4 regions of the Exiguobacterium sp. s7 genome follow, and region 1 is predicted to be linked to each of the others. Evidence: riboswitches for the same ligand, from Rfam matches in the RefSeq annotation. Region 1 holds a riboswitch; each other region holds the start of a gene.

Region 1 (7,564 bases):
ACGATGTCGACATCCAAGACCAAGGGGATGGTACCGGTTATATATTGGCTGTTGACGAGCGGTCGAACCATCTCGTCCGCCCGCCGATTGCCAACATCGATCAAGCGTTCTTGTTATTCTCGGTAAAAGAGCCGGCGTTCTCGTTCCATCTGCTCGACCGTTTCCTCGTCTTGATCGAGTCGAAGCAAGTCCATCCGATTATCGTTTTGACGAAGATGGATTTGTTGACGGAGTCGGAACGGGAGAAGATTCATGAAGCAGCGGCTTTATATCGTTCCATCGGCTATGAGGTCATCGAGACGTCGACCGAGGACGGGTCGGGGATCGAAAAAATCCGCGGGTCGTTTAAGGAGAAGACGAGTGTGTTCGCCGGACAGACCGGGGTCGGTAAGAGTTCGCTCTTGAACGCGGTCGCACCTGAGCTTGAACTTGCGACCGGGAAGATCTCGAAATCACTTGGGCGCGGTAAGCACACGACGCGTCACGTCACGCTGATCACGCTCGCTGACGGGCTCGTGGCCGATACGCCTGGTTTCTCGAGCCTCGAGTTCCCAGAAGAACTCGAAGTCGAAGAGATGCGCTGGTGTTTCCCTGAGTTCGTCGAGCGGCATGATGACTGTAAATTCCGCGGTTGTGCCCATTTGAACGAACCAGGTTGTGCCGTCAAAGCGGCCGTCGAGGCGGGAGAAATCGCTTCCACCCGCTATGAGAATTATGTTACGTTTATGGCAGAGTTAAACGATAGACAACGGAGGTACTGACATGATTAAAATTGCACCATCGATTTTAGCGGCGGACTTCGCCAATTTAGAGGCAGAAGTGAAGGCGGTCCAAGAGGCCGGAGCGGATTATATCCATTTTGACGTCATGGACGGTCAATTCGTCCCGAACATTTCAATCGGCCTACCGGTGTTAGCGAGCTTACGGAAAAAGTCGGACATGGTGTTAGACGTCCATTTGATGATCGACCAGCCCGAACGGTTCGTCGAAGATTTCATCAAGGCCGGGGCGGATATCGTCACGGTTCATGTTGAAGCGACGAATCATTTGCATCGCGTGTTGCAACAAATCAAAGCGGCCGGCGCCAAGTGTGGTGTCGTCTTGAATCCGCATACGCCGCTGTCATCGATTGAACACGTGCTCGGTGACGTCGACATGGTGCTCCTCATGACGGTGAACCCTGGCTTTGGGGGCCAGGCATTCATCGAATCGGTCGTCCCGAAAATCGCGGCGCTGAGCGAGATGCGCCAAGCGCGTCGTCTCGACTTTGAAATCGAGATCGACGGCGGTGTCAACGCTGAGACGGCGAAATTATGCATCGACGCTGGCGCTGATGTGCTCGTGGCCGGCTCGGCCATCTATAACGAGCCGAGCTATAAAGACGCAATCGATAGCATTCGTCACGCTTCTCGTGTATAATCGTCGATAGAACAACAAATATTGTCGCAAGGGGTGTCACATTCTGTGGCTGAGAGGCATTTGCTAACCCTTTGAACCTGTTCCGTTCACACGGACGTAGGGATGTGGCGAAAATGCACGTTGCTACTCGATAGCAGCATGGCGTTTACGTCATGCTGCTTTTTGTCGTTCGCTCATATAATAAGGAGGGAATAAGATGAAACAACGTTTAAAACTACAGGCGCTCATTGAAATCTCATTGTTCGCCGCACTCGGCTTGATTTTTGATTTGCTCATCCCGTTCCGGATGCCGCAGGGCGGATCGATCAGCCTGGCGATGTTGCCGATCTTTGTGATGGCGTACCGCCATGGATTAAAAGGCGGACTGGCGACAGGAGCGCTCGTCGGAACGCTGCAACTGCTGTTCGGGGCTTACATCTTCACACCGGTCCAGTTCCTGCTCGACTACACGTTCGCTTACGGTGTCGTCGGGATGGCCGGACTGTTCGCTGGTCAAGTGAAACGGGCCGCCAAGGACGAGGCAAAAAAGACGCTCGTCGCCTACTTGGTGCTCGGGGCGCTCCTCGGTTCTTTGCTTCGCTACGGCGCCCACGTCTTATCAGGGATCGTGTTCTTCGCCGAGTACGCGGAAGGGCCGGTCGTCGCCTATTCGTTCGCTTATAACATGACGTATATGTTGCCGTCCTTCCTCGTGTCGGCCGTCGTCCTCGTTCTCTTGTTCGTCTCGGCACCACGTTTCGCCACGCTTGCGACCCGGGGTCTCCGCTAATGCGGGTGTTGATTGTGGCGGCCAGCCCGGAACCAATCTCGGGACTCCCGCGTGACGTCGATTACATCATCGGCGTCGACGGGGGGTACGAGACACTGTTGAACCACGGGCTGAACCCGGATCTCGTCGTCGGCGATTTCGATTCCTTCACGGGCGAAGTGCCGATCGACGCCGTCCGTTATCCATCTGAAAAAGACGTGACCGACCTCGAGATTGCGCTCGAGGCGGCCCGTGGACACGGGGCGACGGAGATGCTTGTGTACGGCGCTCTCGGTGGACGCCTCGACATGACGCTCGGCAATATTGGGCTGCTCGAGGCATATCCAGAGATGCGTTTGTTCACGTCCGGGCAAACCGTTCGTCTTGTTGGAGCTGGGCGTCACGAGCTCCCACGTCAAGCCGATCATTATTTGTCGCTCATCCCGTGGAAGCGGGCGAACGTGTCAATCCGCGGCGTCAAATATCCGCTCGACCGTCACGATGTCGTCAGCCATGAGGCGCTCACGATTTCGAACGAGTGGGCCGGCGAATCAGCGGATTTGATCGTGCACGAAGGTATGGTCCTCGTGCTGTATGTCAAAAAATGAACACAAAAAAATCCCATCGGCGAATGCCGCTGGGATTTATTTCGTTCGTGTATAAAAATTATACGCGTTCAACGAGACCTGATTTAAGAGCGCGAGCTGAAACCCAAACTCGTTTAGGTTTACCGTCAACGAGAATACGAACTTTTTGTACGTTTACACCCCAAGTGCGTTTTGTCTTGTTGAGTGCGTGCGAACGGTTGTTACCTGATTTAGGTGATTTACCTGTTACGTAGCATTTACGTGCCATGCGTTTCCCCTCCTTTTTTATGTGGGTTCGTCCTAATAGACACTCGTTTATATTAGCACGGGTTTTTTCACGATGCAACTAGAAAATCATAGGATGACAAGAAAAAAACTTGACATTACTGGAAAGGATTTTAATAATGAATGAGGGTTACGGCTACAATTGACCGAGTTTATGGAGCAGGTTCTTTTAATAACTAGGTACTTATTGTAGAATGTAGTGAAGGAATCATTCCGAATGAAGGAGGCTACTCCATATGGCAATTGAAATGAAGACAACATATGGCAATATTGACATCACGAACGACGTGGTCGCAACACTCGCAGGCGGTGCGGCGATGGAATGTTTCGGCGTTGTGGGAATGGCGTCTCAAGCTCAATTGAAAGACGGGATTGCAGAACTATTGAAGCGTGAAAACTACGCCCGAGGCGTGGTCGTACGTCAAGATGGAGAAGACGTACATATCGACATGCACATCATTGTGAGCTACGGGACGAAAGTGTCGGAAGTCGCATATAACGTGCAAAGCCGTGTAAAATACACGCTCGGTGAAACTTTAGGATTAAACGTTTCGTCGGTAAACATATTCGTACAAGGCGTTCGTCTGACGAATGACTGACGAGAACGAAGGAGGATTTGGTGTGGGTTTAAAACGTTTAGATGGATTGGTGTTCGCGAACATGGTCGCGAACGGTGCGGCCAACTTGAGCCAGAATGCGGATTATGTAGATTCGCTTAACGTCTTCCCGGTGCCGGATGGCGACACGGGGACGAACATGAATTTGACGATGACATCGGGTGCGAAGGAAGTGGCCGCACTCAACACGGCAAATATCGCTGACGTCTCATCGAAGTTTGCACGTGGTCTCTTGATGGGGGCACGCGGGAACTCCGGTGTTATTTTAAGCCAATTGTTCCGTGGCTTCGGTAAAGCGATCGAAGGAAAGACCGAAGTGTCGACAGTCGATTTCGCCGAGGCATTGAAACGTGGTGTCGACACGGCATACAAGGCGGTTATGAAACCGGTTGAAGGAACGATTTTGACGGTTGCTCGTGAAGCGGCCGACGAAGCGCTCCGTGCTTCAGAGTCGACGAGCGACTTCAACGAGTTCATGGAACGTGTGATCGTGGAAGCGAAAGCTTCACTCGAGCGGACGCCGGACTTATTGCCGGTCTTGAAAGAAGTCGGCGTCGTCGATTCGGGCGGCCAAGGCTTGCTCGTTATTTATGAAGGGTTCCTTGCGAGCCTCGAAGGAAAAGAGCTCGAGAAGCCACATGCACCGGTCATGGATGCGCTCATCGAAGCCGAACATCATGCCCACGCCGCGCAAGGATTCATGTCGACCGAAGACATCGAGTTCGGTTATTGCACGGAAATCATGGTTCGTTTCCAAGATGCGAAGTTGAAGGATGCCCCGTTCAACGAGGACGCGTTCCGCAACGAACTGTCTGAACTCGGGGACTCACTCCTCGTCGTCGCAGATGAAGAGTTGCTTAAAGTTCACGTTCACGTTGAGACGCCAGGCGACGTCATCACGAAAGGACAGCGTTACGGTGAACTCGTCGCTGTCAAAATCGAGAATATGCGTCAACAGCACTCGACTATTTTAGAAGAAGAGCACGGCGCGAACCAACATGGCGTCCAACCGACGGCTCCGAAGGCGAAAGCACCGTATGCAATCGTCACGGTCGCGATGGGTGAAGGCGTCAGCGACTTGTTCCGTTCACTCGGTGCGGCTCACGTCATCGAAGGCGGTCAGACGATGAACCCGTCGACGGAAGATATCGTCAAGGCGATCGAAGCGGCCAACGCGGACCATGTCTTCATCTTCCCGAACAACTCGAACATCATCATGGCTGCCGAACAAGCGGCATCGGTCGCACCTTGCGGCGTCTCGGTCATTCCGACGAAGACGGTGCCACAAGGACTTGCGGCAGCGATCGCGTTCAACCCGGAAGCCGATGTGGAGACGAACGAAAGCGTCATGAAGACGGCGGCTAGTACCGTCAAGTCTGGTCAAGTGACGTATGCGGTCCGTGATACGAGCATCGACGGTGTCGAGATTCGTAAAGACGACCACATGGCGATCGCCGAGAAGAAAATCGTCGCCTCATCGGCCTCGAGCCTCGAAGCGGCGAAGAAATTAGTCGACGCCCTCGTCGATGCCGACGACGAGATCATCACGATCTTGACGGGCGAAGGTTCGTCAGCAGAAGACGTGGAGGCACTCTCGGCGTACATCGAGTCGAAGAACGACGAGATCGAAATCGAGGTTCATGACGGGAAACAACCGCTCTACTCCTACATTTTTAGTGTGGAATAAGCTGTAACTCAGCCCTACCTTCTGTATAATGAAGGTAGGGTTTTTTTGAAAGGGGGAAATGCGATGAAATATCGCAGTGTGTTTGATATCATCGGACCGGTCATGGTCGGTCCATCGAGTTCGCATACGGCGGGCGCCGCCCGCATCGGTCTCATGGCCGGAAAACTGTTTGGACGGACACCGCGGCTCGCGCACATCACGTTTTATGGTTCGTTCGCCGATACGTATCGGGGACACGGGACCGATGTGGCCATCGTCGGTGGCATCATGGGCTTCGATACGTTCGACTTACGGATCCCACAAGCGCTCGATCTCGCGAAAGAACGCGACATCGAGGTCGTCTTTGAGACGAGCGATGCGCTGACGGATCATCCGAACACGGCCCGCGTCCGCCTAGAAGACGAGGACGGCACGTTTGAGATCGTCGGGATTTCAATCGGCGGCGGGACGATCGAGATCACCGAGTTGAACGGATTCCCGCTCAAATTGTCGGGCGGCGGGCCGGCACTCGTCGTCTTGCACCACGATCGCTTCGGGGCAATCGCGGCCGTGACCGGTATTTTGGCCAGACATGAGTTGAACATCGGCCATATGGAAGTGAGCCGTCATGAGAAAGGCAAGCAAGCGCTCATGGCGATCGAGATTGATGATCATTTGTCAAAAGACGTGTTAGCGGAAATCGAGCGGTTACCTCAAATCGAGCGGGTAGCCATCTTTGGGGAATAAGGAGACACCAATATGTTTAAATCAGTAGAAGAATTAGTCAGAACGGCAACGGAACGAGGGATTCCGATCTCAGAAGTGATGATCGAGCAAGAAGTGCACGTCAGACGCTCGACGCGTGAAGACGTCGTCGGCATGATGGAACGCAACCTCGAGGTGATGGAAGAGGCGGTTGCGCGGGCACTCGAAGGCGTGACGTCCGTGACGGGGTTGACGGGGAATGACGCCGTGCTCATGACCGACTATATCCGCTCGGGCAAGTCGCTCGCTGGGGATTTGATTTTAGACGCGGTCGCCAAAGCGATCGGGACGAATGAAGTCAACGCGGCGATGGGACGCATCTGTGCAACCCCGACGGCCGGTAGCGCCGGTGTCGTACCGGGTACGTTGTTTGCGGTCAAAGAACGTCTGGAAATGGACCGCGAGGCAATGGTCCGGTACTTGTTCACGTCTGGTGCGTTCGGGTTCGTCGTCGCCAACAACGCCTCGATTTCAGGGGCGGCCGGTGGTTGTCAGGCGGAAGTCGGTTCGGCGACCGGAATGGCCGCGGCGGCCATCGTCGAAGCAGCCGGTGGGACGCCGGAACAATCGGCGACGGCGTTTGCGATCGCCTTGAAAAACATGCTCGGTCTCGTCTGTGACCCGGTGGCGGGTCTCGTCGAAGTGCCGTGTGTCAAACGGAACGCCATGGGTGGAGCGAACGCGATTGTCGCGGCCGATATGGCCCTCGCTGGTATCACGTCTCGCATCCCTTGTGACGAGGTCATCTCGGCGATGCATGAGATCGGCCAGATGATGCCGACCGCGTTGAAAGAGACAGCCCGCGGCGGACTTGCCAATACGCCGACGGCCCGCCGTCTCGAACGAAACATCTTTGGAGAGAAAGAAAATGTCGAGAAGTGAGGCGCTGACGACGCTCAAAGGGGTCGGGCCAGAGATGGCCAAAAAATTAGAGACGATGGGTCTCGAACGAATCGAGGACGTGCTGGAGCACGTCCCGTTTCGTTATGAAAATTATAATAGCGGCACGGTGACGACGGCCATCCACGGCGACCTCGTCAAATGGAGCGGTACCGTCCAAGCGGAACCGCTCGTCCGTTATTACAGTAAAGGCAAGAACCGGCTCCAATTTCGGCTATTGCTCGAGGAACGCTACGTCGTCCACGTGACGATGTTCAACCGGGCGTTCTATAAAGACAAGCTCACGCTCGGCGCCACCGTGACGGTCAAAGGGAAATGGGACATGAACCGGATGACAATCAGCGCGACCGACCTCGAGTTCGGTGAACTGTCGGACGGGCTGCAACCGATTTATTCGCTTCGGGCCGGGTTGACCCAGAAGAACTTCAGCCGGATCGTCAAGCTTGCGTTTGAACAGACGACCTCGTTCGAGGACCGCCTGCCGGAATTGATTCGGCAACGCTATCGTCTCGAGGACCGGGAGGCGATGTTAAAAGGGATGCATTTCCCTGATTCGGTCGAGACGTACAAACAGGCA
Region 2 (7,564 bases), on a different contig from region 1:
CGGGTTTTGCGTCGCGATGACAAAGAACGGTTTCGGCATCGGATACGTCTTCCCGCCGATTGAGACTTGTCGTTCCTCCATCGCTTCGAGCAGCGCCGACTGGGTGCGTGGGACAGACCGGTTGATTTCATCAATCAAGACAATGTTCGCGAAAATCGGACCTTGCCGATGGTCAAAGCCTTGCGTCTGCATATTGAAGTAGTCGGTCCCGATGACGTCGGACGGGAGCAAATCGGCCGTAAATTGGATGCGCGAGAATGACCCGTCCAAACTGCCGGCAATCGCTTTTGCGAGCAATGTCTTCCCCGTTCCAGGTACGTCCTCGAGCAAGATGTGCCCTTCGGCGAGAAGCGCCGTGCAGCAGAGCCGGACGACTTCACCTTTCCCCAAATACACTTCATTCAACTGTTTGATGACCGCTTCGATTCCCATTTCGTTCCCCTCCGTTGGTAGATGTCTTATTCGAAGTTTACCTGTTTATGGTAATATAGACAATAAATAGTCTGAACATTCCGATAAGGAGGGAAAGGATGAAGTGGTCATCTCGATTTATAGGGTATCTTGTTGTGACAGCTTGTCTCGTTGTGACGTTCGTCTTTGTCAGCAAGGAGGCGTTCAGTTGGTTCCAAACGATTAATACACCTGCTCCAATTAACGTGACGGAAGTGAACAGAGAAGAAGAGGATAAGCGGCAAACAGGCGGCATCGATATGGGGAAAACGACAGGGCCCAAATTTGAGGGAGACCCTCGCCCGAAGGAAAAGATGCTCAAATTCAAATTTGGTAGCGGGAATGGTGATGCCCCAGGCGGACTCGGCACATTGTTCGCCTTCCTTGCCGCCATCGGGTTGACCGTCTATGGCGTGCGTAGATGGCTGCGTCGTCGACGGGGAAAAGGATTCACGTTCTCTAGTAGACAGAACGCCTTGGCGCCACTGTCTCTCAACGCGGACACATCGATTGAGGCACGGACGTTCCCGATGCTCACGAATATCGAACTGAGGGATTGGCTGATCACGTTCAACGCGTCGCTCGCCCCTGAGTTAAAACTTCGGACGAATGAGACGGTCGTCGACTGGTTCGAACGCATCGAGCTGACAGATATCGACGCCTCGCTCTATCATCTGATTCGTTATGGTCCCGCATCCGATCGTGACATCCCGTTCGAGCAGCAACAACGATTTCACGAGGCACTCGACCGTTACTTGAAGCGGCAACCCTGAGCGAGAAAGTACCCGGGTTCTCAATGACTGGCAAACATGCTACGCTCATTGAGAACAGGAAAAAAATGTAACTTTCTTAGGAGGTTTGATTGATGAAACGCCTAGGCCTACTCGGATTCAGTGTGTTTTTATTGACCGGGTGCACCGATTCCGTTGAGCAACCCATCGTCCCAGCCGATACAAATGAGCCGTCGCCCGAAGACATCACCGCTTGGACGCGAGAAGATTTTAAAGACGTCTTCGACCAATATAAAAAAGTCCCGCCGCTCTTGAAGGCACTCGAGAACGATGGACTCACCCCGTTCCGCGAGACGTTCGAGCACGTCGTCATCGCCGGCGACGGCATCCATCATACATACGCCGACATTCATCCGTTCAAACTTGACGACGGCACGTACGCCACCGTCTATGAGAGCGCGAACGGAGACATCGCCAACGGCCCCGAGTCGGTCGCGCCGCTGTTTTGGCAAGAGGCGTCGTTCCTCCAATTCGTCGAAGAAATCGAGAAACGAAAATATGGGACGAGTGCCCCACCAACGGACGTCGTTTTGACCGAAGACGAGTTTCAGGCGCTCTATAACCGTCACGCTTATACGTCCGCACTCATCGTCGAGCTCGACGAATGGGGCGTGCAAGTCGCGCGTGACCCGCTCGAGAACGTCATCATCGCGGGGAACGGGGTCAAGGAAGTGAAGGCCGATTTGATCGTCTTTGAGGTCGAGGGTGGCTATGCCATCGTCTATGACCGGGGCGGTGAGATCTTCAAAGGGCCGGAGTCGATTGCTCCGCTGTTTTGGAGCGAGACGGATTATGAAAACTTACTTGAGAAGTATGAATGACTTATCGGACACGTCGTTTCAAGTCCCGGTACTCGAGTAGCAAATTGAGCCATTGCGCCGGCTTATCGCTCGACTCAGCTACATCGTACCGGTACCTCGTCACATACACATGCCACGACAGTGCCCGATAGACGCAACCGAGCTCTTCGGCGATCAACAAGTGACGCCAAAGCACGTCTTCGGGTGCGACGCCGCTCCACGCTTCCAAGTAAACCGTACGCATCGTTTGAATCTGTTCATACCAGGCGACCTCGTCTTCTTCCGGCAATAAGTCGTACAGCGCGTTCCAAAACACGCGCACGCTGAAAAACGGATGCGTGACGGTCGCGTCGCCCCAGTCGAGGATACACAAATCATTCGTCCGTTCCCGCCAGAAGATGTTGCCGCCGTGCAAATCACCGTGCTCGAGACTCATCGGCATCCCAATCGCCAGCTCATCGCACATCGCGATCAATTCATCTTGAAGCGCGAGCATAGCCTCGGCTTTGTATTGCTCGAGCCCGGCGCAGAGCTCAGGTAAATACGTGCGAATTTCGCCCTTCAACTTGGCCGGTCGGCGGTCCGGGATGCCGTAAGACAAGTAGGTCTCGATCTGGTCGATCTCCTGTCGCTGCAGCTGTGCGTATTGACGCAACGCCGCTTCGTATCGACTCACGTCAGGTCGTTCACGTAGCGCCTCTCCGCCGATGTCTCGCATGAGCAACCAGTTCCGGGCTGAATCGATGGCGATGACGTCAGGCACGAAATCAGGATGCCGCTCGGCCAGAAACGCCGACAATCCGGCCTCGCCGCGGCTGATATCGGTCACCGCTTTGGCGTAGTAACGTTCCTCATCGAGCGCGCCAACAAGCAAGTACGTCAAATCGGTATCTTTGATCACGTGCCACCTCGCATTCGGCACGTTTGCCTCAATCCATCGTTCGAACCGTTCACGAAACGATCGGTCACGCCATGGGATTGCCTGTCTCATCCTGTTCACCCTTTCTTTCATCATCTCCTAGGAGGAAACGATATGGACGTTGTATATTACTCATACCCGGTCGATGCCATCTTGTATATGTACTTAGGGGCGACGGCCATCGTCAGTCTCATCATCGGGCTGCTCGTTTGGCGTCTGTTCAAGCGCCGAGATGTCGGCTTTTGGACAACGCTCGTTCTCAGCTTTGTCGGGCTGTCGCTCTCGCTCGTCTGGTTTCAAAACGCGTCCGTCGCCGTGTTCATGGGGACACTCCCGTGGCTGATCAATCTCGTCTTCTCCCTTTTGTTGTACGGTCTGTTCGTCGGCATCATCTATGTCACGTTCCGACCACGAAAGCTCGACCGCGTCAAATGACGGTATGCTATACTCATGTTAATAAACGACCACTAGGGGAGCCTTCGGGCTGAGACGGCATGCGCCGGACCCTTCGAACCTGATCTGGCTCATACCAGCGTAGGGAAGTGGTGTGGGATTCGTCTGTCTTTCCACGCCACTTTTCCACTTGGAGAAGTGGCGTTTTCATTTTGAAAGGAGACTATCTATGCGTATTCAACAACTCACTTGGATGGCGATGCTCATCGCCATCGCCGTCATCGGTTCCCTGTTCATCTCGATTCCGACCGGTGTCGCCCGTGCCTATCCGATTCAACATATGGTGAACGTCATCGCCGCCGTCACCGTCGGGCCGATCGGGGCCGTTCTCGTTGCGTTCGTGACCGGAATCGTCCGTGTCATGACCGGTACCGGGTCGCTCTTGGCCTTTCCCGGAGGTATGATTGGGGCGCTTTTGGCCGGGGTCTTCTATATGAAGACGAACCGCGTAGCCTTCGCCGCATTTGGTGAAGTCATCGGGACCGGCCTCATCGCTTCGCTCGTCGCCGTCCCGTACGCCAAGGTGTTGATGGGGACCGAGTTCGGGGCGCTGTTCTTCTTCCCAGCCTTCCTTGCCTCGAGTGTGACTGGGGCCGTGCTCGGCTGGATTGTCTTGGCTCGGGTCAAGCAATTGCGACCGCTCACGGCGAAGCGATAAATACTTCCCTCCCACTGATAGTAAATGGTAAAATCAGGATATCAGATATTAGGAGGTCATTTCTTGAATCGATTGACGCTATTATTGGCGGCCACCGCTTGCCTGTTCATGTCCGGTCTCTTGTACACGCTCGAACGGATCGCCACGTTCACCCGCTGGAATGCCCAGATTGCGACGGGCACGTTTTCCAGCGAGCCGATGTTCGTCGATGTGTTGCTTCAAAACGTGTTCATCTCGATTTTCGGAGTGGCTGCCATCTTCCTCTTTTTCAAAGCGGGCAACGCTGTCCAAAATACATCGTCCACAAAAGCAGGGACGGCCGACTTATGACGGCTGTCCCTGTTTGACGTGATACACCCAAATCTCTTCCCCGTTTGCCTCATCAATCAAGCCGCTGTCGACAAATCCACCCTTCGCATAAAATCGTTTCGCCGGTTCGTTCGTCGGATGGAGACTGAGGATGAGGTCATCCACATCGAATCGCTCTTGAATCCACACGAGTGCCAACTGTAAAAAGCGTGACCCGATTCCTTTCCCTTGCTCTGTCACATCGATCATAAATCGATCGAGCCAGATGTAACGCTCCACCTTGTTCTCGGCCCCAATCATCATGAAGCCGACGGGATGATCACCGCGACAAAGTGCATAGCACTGCCACGCATATTTGACATCGGTTTCCATCTCGCGGAGCGATTCGGCGTTCGTTTCGATAAAACGGGCTTGGTCAGAAGCGACGGTCAAGGCGACTACGGCATCCCGGTTCGTTTCATCGACGAGTTGAATCGTCAGCGTATCGGCAGCCATCGGCGCACCTCTTCCATGTCCAGTCCGCGCTTCGGCAAGATATAGGCGCTAACCGAGGAGTTGTATAGATACACATAATCGTCCTCCTCGACGACTTCCTTGATTCCTGCCCATGACACACGCGTCTCGCCGAATTCGTTTAAATCGCGAAGACCGTTTTCCTCCAAATCCATCGTATGCAAGCCAAGCATACCTTCGTTGCTGCGTTCGTCGATGAGACGCCGCGTCTGCTTCCGGACGTGCCGTTCAAAGTATTTCGGATAATATAGGAACCACAGAACGCTCGCGATTCCGTATATCCCGTACAGCCACCAGTCCGTCTCTTGGAGCCACGTCGCCAGCACGAAAGCAGCGCCTAAAAAGATAAGTGGTCCGATGATTCGCTGCAGGAGAATCATTCGCTTTCCGGTCTTCGAACGTTTAATATGGCTCAAGTTGAACCGGATATAGTCGTCTTCCGTCAATTCGTATTGGATTTTCATCATCATTCCCTCCTCGGTGTCCTATACGTCTCACGTGAAGAAAAGTTCCGTTCAGAACGTTGATTGGATAAACTAAAAGAAAGGAGTGACATCATGAAACAAATCCACCATCTCTGCATCCAGACGCCCGACTATGAGGCGTCCAAACGATTTTATGAGGCGCTCGGCTTCGAGCTCGTTCAAGAGTCGCCCGACTTTCATACGCGCGCGTACAACAGCTGGCTCAAACTTGGCGACTTTTATATCGAGCTCCAAACGGCGAAAGTCGATGAGACGTTGTCACCGTATTCGAAGCATGCGGCCGGTCCGGTCCACTTCGCTTTGTACGTCGATGATCTCGAAACCGAAGTGCGGCGCCTTGAGGACCTTGGCGTGACGTTCTTACCGAAACACGGCGGGAACATCTACTTCGTCGTCGACGGTCATTTGAGTAAACTGAAAGCCCCGGAAGGCACGATTATCGAGCTCCGGGACACGTTTGTCATCAAGTGAGGCCACGAGCCTCACTTTTTTTATTGGATTCGCACACCCTCATGTTTTTCGCCGTCGTCGAACAGGTACATGACAGAGAACACACTTTGTCCGTACCATTTGGAGGCCTCTCATGAAATATCTCGATTATTGGACCTATTTAACATTATCGCTCACGAAACTGTTCCTATTCAGTCTGTTGACGGCGAGCGCGTTCGACCTGCGCTTTTTGTTCATCAATCTAGCGACCATCTTGATGATGACGAGTTGGGCGCTACTCATAAAACAACAGACGCGCCGCTGGATTTTGTTCGCGTCGCTGTTTCTGCACAGCACGCTCCTCATCTCGGACGTCTGGTACTACCGCTATTTCGGCAACTTGCTGTCGGCCGCCCTACTGTCTGATATCGGCCAGATGGGAGACGTCGGGGGCGGCTTTCTGACACTGATTCAAGCGCCCGACTTCATCTTGTTCACGGACTTGCTCGTCTACGCGGCTGTCCTCCTCTATATGAAGCGACACCCCATCACGGAACCGAAACGTCTCGGTCGCCGTTTGGCGGTCGCCGGTTTTCTTGTCGGCTTCATCGTCTTTACCGTCCCGACCGTCGTTCATTACGCCGAAACAGATCACCGGAAAAGCTCGATTTCGAACATGCGCGAGTATTATCAGCTCGGCTTTTGGGGCTATCACGGCCTCGATGCATTCCGCGGCATTCAGGACGCCCTTCATCTCGGTGACGACCTGACAGAACGGGAGCGCAGCCAAATCGAAGCGTTGGCGACCGAACCAGTGGAGACCACAGTCGATACGAACGTCATCGTCGTCCAACTCGAGTCGTTCCAAGCGTCCGTAATCGGTCAGACGGTCAACGGGCAGGAGCTGACGCCGAATTTGAACGCGCTTCGTGATGAGATGCTGTACTTCCCGAATTTTTATCATCAGACGCACGAGGGCCGGACGTCTGATGCGGAATTTACCGTCAACGCCTCGCTCTATCCTGTCAAATCAGGTTCGGTGTATACGCAGTATGCGACGAACACGTTTGACGCCTTGCCTGAGCAGTTGCGCCGAGCCGGCTATGATACGGCCGCGATGCATGCGTTCGACAAGGAGTTTTGGAATCGCGCCAACTTCTATGAGCAGATTGGCTACAACCACTTCTTCCACCAAGACGATTATCCGGCCGATCCGGTCATTGGTATGGCCGTCGGCGACAAGGAGTTCCTGATGACATCGGTCGACCACTTGGACACGTTGGACGAGCCGTTCTATTCCTTCATGGTCGCGTTGACGAGCCATACGCCGTATGAGATTCCGGTCGAGGAGAAACGGTTGGATTTATCGGAATACGAGGACCCGCTCCTCCAAGACTATTATCATACCGTCCACTACAGCGATGCCGCCGTCGGTCTCATGATTGAACGACTGAAAGCCAACGGAACGTGGGACGACGCCTTGGTCGTCTTTTATGGCGACCACGACAGCGGATTGACCGCTGCCGGTGACGAGATGGCTATAAAAGCAGACGCCGACTCCACGGTCGATTTGTTCCAGCTCGATCGCTCCGTCCCGTTATTCATCAAACCGGCCGGACTCGAACGAGGTCAGACGGTACAGGCGAGCGGCGGTCAAGTCGATTTGGCCCCGACCATCCTCGATTTGCTCGGGATGACACCGACGTACATGCTTGGAAGTTCGCTTCTCGACGATGAGCCCAATTTGACCGTGTTCC
Region 3 (7,564 bases), on a different contig from region 1:
CGTTGTTCGTTTTATTCATGACGATCAATGTCATCTGGGTCATGTTCTTGTTCTTGAGTGCCGCCAAGTATTATCAAGCGGTGGCCTATAGCTTCTTGCTGGGCGGACTCATCTCGGTCGGGAGCGTCTATGCGATTAGCCGTCTCATGGTCAATCCGTCGAGTCTCGAGCTGTTGCTCGGTTTCACGGTCGGGATGATTGTGACGTTGTTCGGGTTGTTCTTCGCGATGCTCCGGACGTTCCCGCTCCGTTACGCGGTGAAAGAGTTCTCGTACTTCAAGTACTTCGACCGCTATCCAGACTTGTTCGCCATCGGCGTGTTGTACGTGCTCGGGATTTGGGTCACGAATTTCATCATCTGGTTCGGTGAAGGACGTGTGATCGTCGCGGACTCGTTCTTGTTCAACCCGTATTATGACACGGCCATCTTTTGGTCGTACTTGACGATCATCCCGACGCAACTCCTGTTCGTCGTCGCCGTCGAGACTCGGTTTTATGAGCGCTACCGTACGTTTTATGGATTGATTAACTACGGCGGGGCGCTCCATCAAATCGAGAAAGCGAAACAGACGATGACGTCGGTGCTGAAAAATGAGTTGATTCGACTCGCGCGGAGCCAAGGCGTCGTGACGTTGTTCGCCATCCTCATGGCAGGCGTGTTCGTCAGTTGGATCGGCGTCCCGGATGAGATCGGTCAAATCTTTCGGATGACGACGCTCGCGGCGTTCGCGAACGCGATGATTCTCATCTTGACGTTGTTGTTGCTCTATTTCGAGGATCGACGCGGGGCATTGTTCGTCAACATCTCGTTCTTCACGTTGAATGCGTTGTTCACGCTCTTGCTCTTGCCGCGCGGCATCGATTGGTACGGCGTCGGCTTTGCCGTCAGCACGACAATCACGTTCTTCTTGGCCGGCCTGCGTTTGATCTATTACATGGGCAAAGTCGATTATTACGTGTTCGCGGCCTCGAATCGACGCAAGCTTGGTACCGAACGGTTCTCCCAAATGGGGACGTTGTTGAACCGTCACTTCTCGCGATAAAGGGTTTTCAACAAAGATAAAGACTGATATGATGTGGTCGTAGACGACCGAATTTCATAATGTTTACCACTAGGGGAGTCGCGTGACGCGGCTGAGATGGACGAGGTCCAGACCCTTTGAACCTGATCTAGTTCACGCTAGCGTAGGGAAGTGGGCGAACCGATTGTTCTCGTACACTTTGTGTAAATCCGACGCCGCTTCCGTTATGGGAGGCGGCGTCTTTTTTTATAACAAAGGAGGAGACATGAATGACATTCACCGCACATCTTCGACAAGAGGCCGATGCCTTGTTTCAAGCCAGCTTTGACCATCCGTTCGTCCGCGAGCTCGGAACGGGTGAACTCGACGAGGCGAAATTTCGGCATTACGTCATGCAAGACTCATATTATTTGAACCAGTTCTCCAAAGTGCAGGCGAAAGGCGCGACCCTCGCCCCGAACATGGAAGTAGCGAGCCGCTTTTTGACGCACGCGCTTCATACGATTGAAGCGGAGCATGCGTTGCACCGTGAGTTTTTCACCTTGCTCAACGTGACGGAGGCGGAGTGGGCGACGTTTGAGCCGGCCCCGACGGCTTACGCCTATGCGCTCCATATGCAACAGGCCGGTCCGACGCTCGGTGATGTGCTCGCGTCGATTTTGCCGTGCTACTGGGTCTATTATGAGATCGGGGAGCGATTAAAAGATGCGACACCCGATCATCCGATTTATGCGACGTGGATTGCGACGTACGGTTCGGAATGGTTCCGCGATCTCGTCGAGGAACAGCTTGAACGGCTCGACGTGCTCGCCGGACAAGCGACAGCGGAAGAACGGGTCCGGTATCAACAGCTGTTCTTGAAGAGTTGTTATTATGAGCATGCGTTTTGGGAAATGGCGTGGACGCTCGAGTCGTGGGATTTACCGGCGGGGGTGACACGATGAAGCGCGACTTATGGGACAAAGTCAGAGCCGAACGGCCACTCATCCATAACATTACGAATATCGTCGTCGCTAACTTTTCGGCGAACGGGTTGCTCGCCATCGGCGCTGCGCCGGTGATGGCGTCAGCCGTCGAAGAAGTCGCGGACATGGCGTCTGCGAGCGATGCGCTCGTACTCAATATCGGCACACTCGATGCGACGACGGAACGTACGATGATTCGAGCCGGACAGGCGGCGAATGAATCGAGCCGGCCGGTCGTCTTCGATCCGGTCGGTGTCGGGGCGACCGCGTTTCGACGTGACGTCGCTACATCCATTTTGCAACACGTCCGCGTGACGGTCATCCGAGGCAATGCCGGAGAAATCGCGACATTGATTGGTCTCGACGCGGCGGCGCGCGGCGTGGACGCTGGGGAAACGCGGGTTGATTTGAATCACATCGCACGCGCGGCGGCACGACGCTACAACTGTGTCGTTGCCGTGACCGGAGAGACGGATGTCGTCAGCGACGGGGACGCGACGATTGAAATCAAAGGCGGCACCGCAGCAATGGCCCGGACGACAGGGACCGGTTGTTTACTCAGTGCGGTCGTCGGTGCGTTCCTTGCGGTCGAATCCGACGCGTTGACGGCCACGGCGACAGCGCTCGCCGGATATGCGCGGTGCGGCGAACTGGCTACCGCTTTGGCGGATGGACCGGGCGACTTCCCCGTTCATTTCTTGAATGAACTCGGCAAGATGACAGCCGTCGAGTTGCCGAGCGACCGCATTGAGGTGGTGTCATGATGCGGCCGCAAGTATTGACGATTGCCGGTTCGGACTCTGGCGGGGGAGCAGGAATCCAAGCCGATTTGAAGACGTTTCAAGAGCTAGAGGTGTTCGGGACGAGCGTTCTGACGGCCGTCACCGCTCAAAATACGCACGGGGTGCATGGGGTCGAAGCGGTGTCGCCGGAACTCATCACGCAACAACTCGATGCAATCGGTTCGGACTTTTCGATCGCAGCATGTAAGACCGGGATGTTATTTGATGCGGCGCGCATCGAGGCGGTCGCTACCGGGGTGAAACGTCATGTCTTCAACCGACTCGTCGTCGACCCGGTCATGATTGCGAAAGGAGGGGCCCCGCTTTTACAGGACACGGCGGTCGATGCGCTCAAGACCTCCTTGTTGCCACTCGCGACAGTCGTCACACCGAACGTGCCGGAAGCGGAAGTGCTGACCGGGTTGACGATTCGATCGTTTAATGATCGTCTCGAGGCGGCTCGGCGGATGTTAGCGTACGGCGTGCGCGCGGTTATTTTAAAAGGCGGCCATCTCGAAGGTGAAACTGCCGAAGACTTGATCATGATGGAGTCGGAAGTGTTCCTTCTCTCGGCCCCGCGCATCCAGACGAGCGATACGCACGGTACCGGTTGTACATTTTCGGCGGCGCTTACAGCGGAACTTGCCAAAGGTCGTTCTATCATGGAGGCGGCGGTGACGGCGAAGCGGTTCATTCAAAGCGCCATCACCCATGGCCTCGAGATCGGCGCCGGACACGGACCGACGAACCATTGGGCATATGTGGCGTATGGAGAGGAGGGTGTGACGATTGAATCCATCAAGGCGGGCACTCGCTGAACAGTTGCGGCTTTACTTCGTATGCGGGACACCGAACACGAAAGACATGTTACGGACGGTCGAAATGGCACTCCAATGTGGCGTGACATGTTTTCAATTTCGTGAAAAAGGTAAAGAGGCACTGTATGGGGATAAAAAAGAAGCGATGGCAAGGACCCTGCAAGCACTTTGTCGTTCGTACGACGTCCCGTTCATCATCAACGACGATGTCGAACTGGCGGCGCGCATTGATGCGGACGGCGTGCATATCGGACAAGACGATGCCGAGGCCGTAATCGTTCGGGAGCGGATTGGTCCAGATAAGTGGCTCGGTGTCTCGGTCCACACGCTCGAAGAAGCGGCAGCAGCCATCGAGCATGCGGATTATGTAGGCATTGGCCCAATTTACCCGACGACTTCGAAAGAAGATGCCGGGGCAGTGAACGGGACGACACTCATCCGCCAAGTCCGAGACATGTATCGAGAGCTGCCAATCGTGGGGATTGGCGGCATTTTACCGGAACATGTCCCGATGATTCGGAACGACGGGGCGGACGGCGTCGCCGTCATCTCAGCCATCGCTTCTGCACCGGATGTGGCCATAGCCACACGGCGTTTCGCTTGTCTCTGAATTCAAATCGAGGAGGAAGACAGATGAACGTATTTGTAATAGGCGCGAATGGACAGATTGGAAAACAGCTCGTGGAACGATTGCACGAGGAAGGGAAACACCAAGTCACGGCGATGGTTCGAAAACAAGAGCAACTCGATGACTTCACATCAAAAGGCTATCAGGCCGTCCTAGGCGACCTCGAAGGTGACGTCTCGTCACTTGAACAAGCAATGTCTGGCATGGACGTGGTCGTCTTCGCGGCCGGTTCAGGTGGTAGCACCGGAGCCGACAAGACGCTCCTGATTGACCTTGACGGCGCGGCGAAAAGCATCGAGGCTGCCAAGAACGGGAATGTTAAACAGTTCGTCATGGTGAGCGCCTTGAAAGCGGAAGATCGTTCGGCATGGCCGGAAGAGATGAAACCATATTATGTGGCGAAGCACCATGCGGATCGTCTGCTCGAGGAGAGCGGGCTTACGTATACGATCGTCCGTCCGGGCGCTCTCACAGATGACGCCGGCACCGGCAAAGTGAAGACGGGCGACGTCTCGACAGGTGAGATTCCGCGTGCAGACGTGGCGGCCTTCTTGGCACATCTCATTGGTCATGACGCAGCCCACAATCAAGCGATTGACCTCGTCAAAGGTGACACGGCGATTGAGGACACATTATAAACGAGATGACGACAGCGAGCGGACTTGGTTCCGCTCGCTTTTTGTATGGATGTGTCCGTGAACTCGACAAAGGATTCGCTTCGACCGATAGAGAAAGTAAGAGATGGATTTGTTAGAAGAAAGGGGTCTATCCATGACCGCATTATTTCTCTATATGGCCGTTTACTTGCTTCCGGCTTTTCTATTGAGTCACCTTGCTCTTGACGTATTGGTTCGGTAACGCCGGAATTTTGATTTTCGTCTGTTCGGTCCACTTCATTGTCAAAGTGACGGGCGTCGGGGCGAAGTTACCGAGATGGATTTATCCGTATGCCATTTATTTGCCGCTCGTCCCGGTCGCGTTGACGTTCATCCGTCAAGAGAACATCTTGAACAGTCAGCGTTTCGACCAAGTCGGTGTCTGGATTTATCCTGAGTTCAACGCGTCTTATTTGACGACGATGACCGTCGGTAACGTGTTTCATTTTCTTGTGATTCTATTATTGATGTATGCCCTTAAGCGGTCCGAGCGCTTCGAGCATCATCGTGTCCTGCGCTTGTCGTCATCGACCTCGACGGCTTTAAAGGAATCAACGACACGTACGGCCATCAAGTCGGCGATGATTTTCTCATTCATCTCGGTGAGTTGCTTGAGATGGCGACGCCGGAAGCGGGACTGGCCTCGCGCGTCGGCGGGGATGAGTTCTATATGTATGTGCCGAACGTCGATGCAGATGACATCGTTGCGTTCGTCGAGCGCTTGCAGTCGCTGCTGACGGAGCGACCGTTCCGGCTTGGACATGAGACGATTCCGATTCGAGCGAGCATCGGGGTCAGTGTCGCACCGGATCAAGGGGAGGACTTGGACACGCTCATCCATAAAGCTGATCAGGCGATGTATCAAATCAAGCAACACGGTAAAAACGACTATGCGATTTATGACGAGGTGTTACACGGACCGAAATAACGGGAACGAGAATGAAGATGGCAATTTGATAGAGGAGGAGACAATATGACTGAAAAACCGTTAGTGACGATGCGAGCCGAAGGGGAAGCGACGAGTGTGAAGACGACGGTGCATGTGCGTGACCTCGAACCGTTCGTCGTCGATGAACCGGAACGTCTCGGCGGGACGGACGCCGGTCCGAACCCGCTCGAATATTTGCTTGGGGGCGTTGTCGTCGTGTACGACAATCATGATTGCCTACGTGGCGCAAGACCAAGATTTCAACTATGACGGGGTGACGTTCGTGACCGAAGGAACGCTCGACCCGCGCGGCTTCCAAGGCGTTGAAGGAGTACGGACGTATTTTGAGAAAGTACACGTCAACATCGTCCTCGATACGACCGAATCGGATGAACGGATTGCGGCGCTCCAAAAAGGCGTTGAGGCTCGTTGTCCAATCCACAATTTAATGCATGCGGCCAACGTCGACATCACGGCGACGTGGACACGGAAGTGAGGATGGGGCGACCCATCCTTTTTTTGATGTAGACAGGAATGTTTGCCGACGAGCACGAACAAAAAGAGACGTGAGAAAGGAGGTTGTCATGGATATTCGCCCGATGACACAGCAAGACGCCCGCGCGATTCAAGCGTGGACGTACGAGGCACCGTATGATTTCTATAACCAAGAAGCTTCAGCGGAAGGGCTGGATGAACTGATGGCGTATCAGGTCGTCCATGACGAGGCGTTGATCGGTTTCTATTGTCTCGGCACGTACGCACAAGTGCCGAACGATACATACGTCTACGATGACACATGCGTCGACCTCGGGCTCGGCATGCGCCCGGATCGAACGGGACGGGGACACGGGCGTACGTTCGTCCGGTTGGTGATGCAAGAAGCGGCGCACGAAGGCAAACCGCTCCGGTTGACGGTGGCCGCGTTCAATGAGCGGGCCATCCATCTCTATGAGCAGCTCGGGTTTCGACGGGTCACTTCGTTTGAAAAAGGGGCGACCCGTTTTCTCGTCATGACCCGATAATCAGCCGTACTGTTTCTGATGGGCTTTCTTTCGCTTCAAATAGTCCTCGTCCGCCCGAAGCTGGTCCCATCGCTCTTTGAAGATGCGGGCCGATTCCGCTTTCTCCTCGTCGATTTGTCGGTCGTGGAGATCGCCGTCGTCCTTATATTTTCGTCCACCTTTATAGTTGGCGTAACGTCTCGCCCGGGTATAGCCCATCTGGATGAATTTGCGGGCCATATCCATTCCGACGAAATCATCGTTGGCCCGGTATTTTTCGAATAGCTCCATGATTTCATCGGCGGACTGTTTGGCGATGTCAGGCGTCTTGAAGCGCCAATGGGGGAGAATTTCACTTTTATACGGTTCGACGAGCAGGACGCCTTGCTCGCCGCGTCCGACCCGATACAGCTCGGGGTGTTCGCGGAAATCAATCGTTTCAAAATCTAAATCATAATCAAATGGCATCGTCATCCCTCCTCATGGATTCATTCCCGGAACGAATCCGAGGGAAACGACAGAAAGGAAGAACAAGATGATTCAACTTGATACAGACCGGCTCCGGTTGCGGGCGTTTCAGCTCGAGGACGCTGAACAGATGTTTCACTATGCAAAAGACGAGCGGGTCGGACCGAAAGCGGGCTGGGCGCCGCACCAGTCGGTCGAGGAGACGCGTGACGTCATCCAACTGTTCCAACAAGACCAAGACGTCTGGGCCATCACACTGAAAAAGACAGGTGAGGTGATCGGCAGCCTCGGGTTGC
Region 4 (7,564 bases), on a different contig from region 1:
GGAATGGTTCGCAGGCTGGGTCTGACCCGGCACTATTTGATTAAAAGTGAGGAAACCTTATGAACACCCATATCGAGGAAGTGACGATTCGTGTCAAGTCGGTCTTCAATGAGGACAAGACGAAGCGCTACTTGCGTTCGTACGAATTCACAGATGTCGTCGACGGCGTCATCTGTGCCGTCATCATCTACTCGCCCCGGATGAGCGATGCTTTCTTGTCCGGTACGACAACGCAGCGGGCGTATATGCTCATGCGGAACCATCTCGATCAACCGATCCGTGAGATGCGCGTCATCAGCCTCGTCCCAACACTCGCCATCAATGACAATCTGCCGTACGTCGAATCGCAACTCGACGAAGTCAACTTTCATTACGTTGAGGAAACGCTCGACGAGGTCGAGGCGAGCGGAGGTATGATTATCGTCGGCTGGGGCTCTCCGGGACGCTTGATGCATCATGCCACCCCGTATAAGGCGCTCTTTGCCGACCATGAGGCGCATATGTTCTGTATCGGCACGACTTCCAAAGGCGAGCCGCAACAGATTCGTATGGCCAACGAGAACACCGTGCTCGAGGCGTTCAATAACGAATCAATCAAACCGAAATTTAGAATTGTGAAAGAAACGAAACAAGACGACTCCGAGTGAGTCGTCTTGTTTCGTTTATATGCCAATCCATACGCTCACTCCAAACAATAGGAGCAAAAGCGACGCCAACAGAAAGTCGTTCCTGGTGACGGGCACAACCTCGTACGTCGCTCGAGGTTCCCCCGTAAACCCACGTGCTTCCATCGAGAACGCGATTCGTTCCGCTTGGCGGATCGATCCAGCAAGAAGCGGAACGATTAATTTGGGGACGTGGCGGATGTGATCGAGTCTCGTCTCCAAACGTACGCCTCGTAGCGCATGCGTTTCATATAGTTGCATCAGTTCTTTTTTTAGAATCGGAAAGAAACGAAAACCGACGAAGACACTATATGCGATTTTTGGTGACAGCTTTCCTTGTTGCATCAAACTGTAGACGAACCGTTTCGGGTCCGTCGTCAGCGTGAACAGAAGCGACAAGGCTGTGAATGCCAACACACGCAAGGAGAGCGTCGCTGCTAGCATCACATTCTCGTCGGTCACATCATTGCCAAACAGCTTGAACACGACATCTCCGCTTGATTGCTTTCCAAAGACGAGCGTCGTCCACAATGTCCCGAGCGCGGTCAATAAAAATGGGATCATGTACAACCCCCATCTTCTCCAGCTCACAGCAGAGAATAGCGTTTGAAGTGTAACTGTACCGAGAAAAACAGCAAGCGGAGTCCAAGGGTTATACATGAAGGCGAGACCGAACATGAGACATGCCACGGTCAGAAATTTAATCGTCGGGTTCATCTCATGAAATGTCATCGCGATTCCTCCATCAATAAGCCGTGGGTGCGTAGTAATTCTTTTTCATCCCAGAGTGAAGCGTCATATGGCCCACTCAAGTCGCCGTCACACATCAAATAATATGTGTTCGCAATCCGCGCGAAGCTGAGGTCGTGCGTCACAAACAAAATCGTCTGGCCGGATCGTGTTCGTTCGACCATTAAGTCATAGAGCGCACGAAGCGATACCTCGTCTTGTCCGGCAGTCGGTTCATCAAACGCAATCAGTTGTTTATTAGACAGCATCATCACTCCGATGGCGAGCCTTCGTTTTTGACCGTGACTAAGGGAGAGTGGATGGTGGTCACGCACTGATTCGAGCCCGAGCCGCGTTAAGACGTCCTCAATCGGGCGATTATGGCCATATGCAAGTTCTCGGGTCACATCATTCGTAACGAATAGATGCGCCGGTGATTGCGGGACGAGGCCGACTTCACGATGTTTCCGGGCTAGGCTTCGCAGCCATGTCGACTTTCCGCTACCATTTCGACCGAGCACCGCAATGAGATCACCCTCAGCGACCTTTAACTCGCTCGCTGCTAATTGAAATGTTTTTCGTTTTAATTCCGGTATGTGAAATAACATTTCCTTTCCTCGTTCAACTTTAATTGGAGAGAACGCATAATCTGGTCGGACGATGAACGGTCCATCATAGTCGATGCGCCCACTCACGAGCTTTATTTGTCGGTTAAAAAAATCACCCCATATGTATGGCCGATGCTCGATGACGACAACGTTTACGGTCTGTGCGACGCCGTCGAGCCAACGAACGAAATGATGGGCGGTCTCAGGATCGAGGTGAGCGAGCGGCTCATCGAGGAGGAGCCACTCGGGACGGCCAATCAAGGCACAAGCGACGGCAATTTGCTGCTTCTCACCCCCCGATAGGTCATGAATGGTACGGTGACGATAATCGGTCAAATGCAACGCCTCTAACATTGTGGTGACACGGGCCATCATCTCGTCTCTCGCGACGGCAAAGTTTTCGAGCGTGAAAATCAATTCTTCTTCGACCGTCTGCATGACGAACTGACTGTCCGGGTCCTGAAAGACCGTTCCGACGCGCCGGTTCACTTCGCCAGCTTCATACGTATCATAAGAGCGATCGAACAAGTGCAATCTGCCCGTCACGATGCCATCACAATTGTCCGGATAGAGACGATTCATCAAAGCGAGCAATGTTGATTTTCCCGACCCACTTGCCCCTGTAATGACCGTTCTCCCTTTTGTTAGACGTAGTGTGATATCCGTCAAGACATCGCATTTCTTGTTCGGATAACGAAATGTCAGATGTTCTGCCTCAACCATGCATACGGTCCTGTCGCGCGAGAGCATACCCATCAAGCGCGCCCGTCCGAAGCAACAAGTCGCTCAAAATCTTACCGCCCAGACCAGCAATCAACATCCCGCTCGTTGCGCGTAGTGCGAACATCGTAGCCACATATGTCGGACTGAGGGCATTGAGCCCTCCCATGACGTACGTATATGCGAAACTTGTCACAGCAGCACTGAATCCGGCGAGCATGAGCACCCAAAGATCATAGCGTTTATAACCCGTCAAAGCGAACGCCGCTTCGGCGCCGATCCCTTGAACGATCCCGACTAAAATGATGCGCGGTCCGATGGCGTTGCCAATCATCATCTCAATCGTCGCCGCAAGCACTTCGGATAAGAATGCAGCCCCAGGCTTGCGAATGATATAAGCTGCGATAATCGAGACGATGAACCATATCCCAAAAATCCATTCGTAGGCGATTGGTCCAATCAGACCGGCCCACAAGTTCCCAGCATGGACGAACGCCAAATAGACCACCGCGAACACGACCGATAAAATCGACAACAAGACGATTTCTTTTAACTTCCACGATTTAAGCATCCATGCGTCCCTCGTGTGACGGGCTGTTCACGCTGAACGTCACCGTCATGACGACGTGGCTTGTCTTCTGTCGGACGCGATCAAACGTCGCCTCATAGAAAGCGAACACCGGCTCGATGTCCCCATGTATGCCTGAGGCGTAATGCATCGAGTCATTGAAGACACCCCGCTCTTTCGCAAAAGCGATTTCTTCGTAGATGATGTCCATGTAGTTCTCATCACCGAGCGGATAGAGCGCGAACTGTGAAGAGACATATTGCGGACCGACGGGACCATTAAGCGGTTCGCTCGACACAACGAGCACTTCATCTCCGGCCGTATCCCCTGGACACCCGACCGAGAACGTCCCGCTCATCGACACATGTTCCCCTGTCTTCGTCGCGTGTGACAGCACGGTCTTAGCCACATCGAATACATGCTCACTTCGTCCACGGATGACCGTCGACACGTCATCGGTATGTCGCCAGACGTTTTGTAAATCCGTCTCCTTCAACGCCCCTTTGATGATGCTCACGAAATCAGTCGTCATCGGGCTCAGTGTAAAGCGGAAACCGACGATCGGGCTCGTTCCACATTGTTTGTTCATGTTCTATTCCCCCTTATTATGTGTACACAAAAAAGCCGCATCCATGAGAATGCGGCCACTCGTCCAATTTTAATCCATTAGAAAAAGTGCCACACTTCCTCACGCCGGTATTACCCGGATCGAGTCATAAGGGATTGGAGCCATGCTCACATCTCAGCCGAAGCACCCCTAGTGTAGTCCAATGTATGCGGTTGTTCATGCAAGAATCAGTATAGACGACCGCTTTCATTTTGTAAACGGTCTTATGAGAACGTGACGACCTCGTTCCCCGGAAGTGTGTCCCGGAGCGTCGACCAATCCAGCGCCATCTCCTCATCTGTCAGCAGACAGTGATCGAGCTCTTGTTCGATGATGGCTCGATCCATCCGCTGCCCAATCAAGACGAGCTCCGTCTGTCGGTCCCCGTACGGTTCGACATAGTCGGCGGCGAGTTCCGGTTCGGCCGCGAACATGTGACGGCGCTCTTCTTCCGGAAGCGTCGCGAGCCAGCGTCCGGCATGTTCGAGCGTCGAGGCGTAACCCGCTTGTGAAAACAGACAGGCGAGGTCGTTCCGTGAAGCGATCCATAAAAACCCTTTCGCACGGACGATTTCTTCCGGAAACGTCTCAATCCAGGCATGGAGACGCTCCGGGTGGAACGGCCGACGCCGACGGTAGACGAATGAGCTGATGCCATACTCTTCCGTCTCCGGCGTGTGCACATCTGTCTCAAGTTCTTGAATCCACCCGGCCGCATGCATCGCCTGTTCGAAATCGAACAAATTGACATCCAACAGCTCGGTCAATTCCACGTTCGCATGGACAGACGTCAACAGCTTCGCGGTTGGGTTGAGCGCCTTCAACAGTCCGGTCATCTCGCCGAGTTCGGTCTCGGTCACGCGATCCGCCTTGTTCAAGACGATGATATCGGCGAATTCGACTTGGTCGACGAGCAGGTCGACGACTTCGCGGACGTCCGTCGCCTCGATCGCCTGCTTGCGTTCATGGAGCGACTCGCCCGAGTTGAAATCTTTTAAGAACCGAAACGCATCGACGACGGTCACCATCGCATCAATATAGACTCGGCTCGTCAAATCGATGCCGAGGGCGTCATCGGCATATGTAAACGTTTGGGCGACCGGGATCGGCTCTGAGATACCGGACGACTCGATGATGATTCCGTCGAGGTCCCGGTCGTTCGCAAGCTCTGCTACCGCCTCGAGCAGGTCCTCACGGAGCGTGCAACAGATGCAGCCGTTCGATAGTTCGACCAACTTTTCGTCCGTCCTTGAAAAACCGCCCTGTTCAATCAATCGCTCATCGATATTCAACTCGCTCATGTCGTTGACGATGACGGCGTATTTCTTGCCCGTCCGATTGTTCAATATGTGGTTCAATAGTGTCGTCTTACCGCTTCCTAAATAACCGGACAGCACGGTGATCGGGATTCGTCTCATTCTACCCACTCCTAAATCGTAATGATTACTTTTTAGATAATGACGGGTCGGTGACGTCTTGTCAAGAAAAAAACACGCCCGTTTCCGGACGTGTTCTCCTGCCTATTCCTCTAACGCCTTGCGTTCGGCCTCTGAGCGTGGATAGGCGTTCGCCTGCCATTCGGCTCGATAAATCGAGTCGAGCTGGGTCAGACCGACCTCATCCGCGTCCTTGTCGGCATCCACACTCGGCGTCTCATCCCACCGCGGATTCAAATACGTATGATCGTCTTCCCGGTTTGCCTCCAACAGCTTTTGAATCCCGACCCGGGCGACCGCCGCGAGCGCCAAACCGATTCCCGCACGAACGAGCAATCGTTTTACCATCTTCGTACCTCCTTATCGACCAAACCGATAGAGCGGCATCCCTTTCACATCTGTATCAATTTTAAAGACCGACCCTGCGTCCGGATGGGCCTCGAGCGCCGCGTCATCCATTCCTTCGCGCGCCGTCGTGATCGCAAGTTGTTTCAAGTCATCACTGACGAAACAGCATGACGTGACGTTCGGGGCCGGCACGAGCACCTCGAGCACTTTTTCACCCGTCTTCGGGTTCCAGCGCGAGACGCGTCCGCCCGCGAAGTGGGCAATCCATAAAAAGCCGTCCTCATCGGATGTCATGCCGTCCGGGAATCCTTCCTCATCTTTGAAATCGATGACGACTTCCCCATCCCCGAGTGTTCCTGTTTTCAAGTCGAACGGGTATTTGCGGACCGTCTCGGTCGGTGTATCGATATGGTAGAATGTCGAGTGGTCCGGAGACCATGTCAGACCGTTCGACAGCGTCAGTTCACTGAGCATGACCTCGGTCGTGCCGTCACGGTTCAAGCGATAGAGCGTCGCCTCGTTCTCCTCGTCGTTGAGATGAAGCGTCCCGGCAAAGATTCGTCCGTACGGGTCGGCCTTTCCGTCGTTGAAGCGAAGATCCCCTTCCGGGTCATCGAGTTCGACGAGTTTATCGAGTCGCTTCGATCCCTCGTCCCATTCATAAATGCCGTCTTTCAAGCCGACGACGACGCCGTCTGTCACTTTCGGGACCGCAAACCCGATCTGTTGTCCCATATCGAACGATGACAGCTCGTCTTCCTTTTCGTCGTACCACCAAAGTGTGTGTCCTTCGATGTCGACCCAATAGAACCGTTTCAGTTCAGCATCCCAACACGGGCCTTCCCCAAGTGTATTTCTGACTCGAATCCATAACGCAGCGTTTACTGTCTCCATTGAATTGCCTCCACTCTCTACATTGATTTCAACTGACTATTCCCTGAGCGGACGAGGTCTATTCAAGATTTTTCAAAATCGTTCCGCAGAGTTAGGGGCGATGTCCGTCTTTCCTTCACCGGAGCGGCTCTATGAAAAAAAACTCCTTGAATCATTCGATTCAAGGAGTCCACTTATTTCGCACCTTCGACGTTCATATGTTTACTGCGCAACTGGCCGCATGCCGCATCGATGTCAGTCCCGTGCTCAAGGCGGACACCGGTGTTGATGCCACGCTTCTTCAAGACATCATAGAACGCCATGATGTCCTCCGAGGTACTGCGCTCGTATTGGATATGCTCGTTGACCGGGTTATACGGGATCAAGTTGACGTACGACTTGTCCTTAATATCGTCGATGAGCGCCGCCAATTCCTCGGCGTGCTCCGGTAAATCGTTCACTTTCGACAGGAGAATATATTCGAACGTGATTCGTTTGTTCGTCTTCTCGACGTAATACCGGATGGCCGGCATGAGCTTGTCGAGCGGGAACGCCCGGTTGATTTTCATGATTTGCGTCCGCAGCGCGTCGTTCGGCGCATGGAGCGACAGCGCCAAGTTGATGCGCAAATCGAGGTCCGCGAACTTGTAAATCTTGTCGGCGAGTCCGCTCGTCGAGACGTTGATTTTACGCGGCGCGATCGCGAGACCGCGCTCGTCCTTGACGACACGCAAGAAGTCGACCAAGTTGTCAAAGTTATCGAACGGTTCGCCGATCCCCATGACGACGATATGGCTGACCCGGGCCCCTTCGCCGACTTCGTCCAAGTAGTGTTGAACGGTCATGATTTGTTCGACGACTTCGCCCGCCGTCAAATCACGTGTCTTCTTCAAGAGACCGCTCGCACAGAAGCTGCAGCCGATATTGCACCCGACCTGCGTCGTCACACAGACCGAACGGCCGTACTTATGTCGCATGAGCACAGTCTCGATATAGTGCCCGTCGTGTAG

The links. A riboswitch is a leader RNA that binds a small molecule or an ion and turns the genes downstream of it on or off. The one in region 1 is predicted to bind thiamine pyrophosphate.
Region 2: another riboswitch for thiamine pyrophosphate. It lies ahead of thiW (energy coupling factor transporter S component ThiW); the one in region 1 lies ahead of thiT (energy-coupled thiamine transporter ThiT).
Region 3: another riboswitch for thiamine pyrophosphate. It lies ahead of tenA (thiaminase II); the one in region 1 lies ahead of thiT (energy-coupled thiamine transporter ThiT).
Region 4: another riboswitch for thiamine pyrophosphate. It lies ahead of KNP79_RS04990 (YkoF family thiamine/hydroxymethylpyrimidine-binding protein); the one in region 1 lies ahead of thiT (energy-coupled thiamine transporter ThiT).

The regions. Positions count from the first base shown of each region.
Region 1 covers NZ_JACSLO010000001.1:205,155-212,718, forward strand. The annotation lists gene rsgA (ribosome small subunit-dependent GTPase A) at 1-761, shown strand, start outside; gene rpe (ribulose-phosphate 3-epimerase) at 763-1,419, shown strand; TPP riboswitch at 1,439-1,539, shown strand; gene thiT (energy-coupled thiamine transporter ThiT) at 1,616-2,188, shown strand; gene KNP79_RS01055 (thiamine diphosphokinase) at 2,188-2,775, shown strand; gene rpmB (50S ribosomal protein L28) at 2,834-3,022, opposite strand; gene KNP79_RS01065 (Asp23/Gls24 family envelope stress response protein) at 3,276-3,638, shown strand; gene KNP79_RS01070 (DAK2 domain-containing protein) at 3,661-5,343, shown strand; gene sdaAB (L-serine ammonia-lyase, iron-sulfur-dependent subunit beta) at 5,407-6,069, shown strand; gene sdaAA (L-serine ammonia-lyase, iron-sulfur-dependent, subunit alpha) at 6,082-6,969, shown strand; gene recG (ATP-dependent DNA helicase RecG) at 6,956-7,564, shown strand, end outside.
Region 2 covers NZ_JACSLO010000007.1:107,220-114,783, forward strand. The annotation lists gene KNP79_RS10475 (AAA family ATPase) at 1-432, opposite strand, end outside; gene KNP79_RS10480 (hypothetical protein) at 531-1,223, shown strand; gene KNP79_RS10485 (hypothetical protein) at 1,316-2,062, shown strand; gene KNP79_RS10490 (aminoglycoside phosphotransferase family protein) at 2,064-3,032, opposite strand; gene KNP79_RS10495 (hypothetical protein) at 3,075-3,395, shown strand; TPP riboswitch at 3,420-3,518, shown strand; gene thiW (energy coupling factor transporter S component ThiW) at 3,583-4,071, shown strand; gene KNP79_RS10505 (hypothetical protein) at 4,135-4,401, shown strand; gene KNP79_RS10510 (GNAT family N-acetyltransferase) at 4,396-4,875, opposite strand; gene KNP79_RS10515 (YcxB family protein) at 4,857-5,357, opposite strand; gene KNP79_RS10520 (VOC family protein) at 5,451-5,849, shown strand; gene KNP79_RS10525 (LTA synthase family protein) at 5,962-7,564, shown strand, end outside.
Region 3 covers NZ_JACSLO010000007.1:60,825-68,388, reverse strand. The annotation lists gene pelG (exopolysaccharide Pel transporter PelG) at 1-1,043, shown strand, start outside; TPP riboswitch at 1,105-1,209, shown strand; gene tenA (thiaminase II) at 1,292-1,966, shown strand; gene thiM (hydroxyethylthiazole kinase) at 1,963-2,751, shown strand; gene thiD (bifunctional hydroxymethylpyrimidine kinase/phosphomethylpyrimidine kinase) at 2,751-3,587, shown strand; gene thiE (thiamine phosphate synthase) at 3,559-4,197, shown strand; gene KNP79_RS10200 (SDR family oxidoreductase) at 4,221-4,853, shown strand; gene KNP79_RS15740 (GGDEF domain-containing protein) at 5,398-5,799, shown strand; gene KNP79_RS15735 (OsmC family protein) at 5,845-6,069, shown strand; gene KNP79_RS15730 (OsmC family protein) at 6,029-6,295, shown strand; gene KNP79_RS10185 (GNAT family N-acetyltransferase) at 6,384-6,821, shown strand; gene KNP79_RS10180 (DUF4385 domain-containing protein) at 6,822-7,268, opposite strand; gene KNP79_RS10175 (GNAT family N-acetyltransferase) at 7,336-7,564, shown strand, end outside.
Region 4 covers NZ_JACSLO010000002.1:469,232-476,795, reverse strand. The annotation lists gene KNP79_RS05015 (lytic transglycosylase domain-containing protein) at 1-25, shown strand, start outside; gene KNP79_RS05010 (DUF1643 domain-containing protein) at 60-647, shown strand; gene KNP79_RS05005 (energy-coupling factor transporter transmembrane component T family protein) at 663-1,397, opposite strand; gene KNP79_RS05000 (ABC transporter ATP-binding protein) at 1,394-2,725, opposite strand; gene KNP79_RS04995 (ECF transporter S component) at 2,718-3,293, opposite strand; gene KNP79_RS04990 (YkoF family thiamine/hydroxymethylpyrimidine-binding protein) at 3,286-3,879, opposite strand; TPP riboswitch at 3,959-4,059, opposite strand; gene KNP79_RS04985 (GTP-binding protein) at 4,122-5,315, opposite strand; gene KNP79_RS04980 (hypothetical protein) at 5,418-5,681, opposite strand; gene KNP79_RS04975 (SMP-30/gluconolactonase/LRE family protein) at 5,694-6,575, opposite strand; gene rlmN (dual-specificity RNA methyltransferase RlmN) at 6,749-7,564, opposite strand, start outside.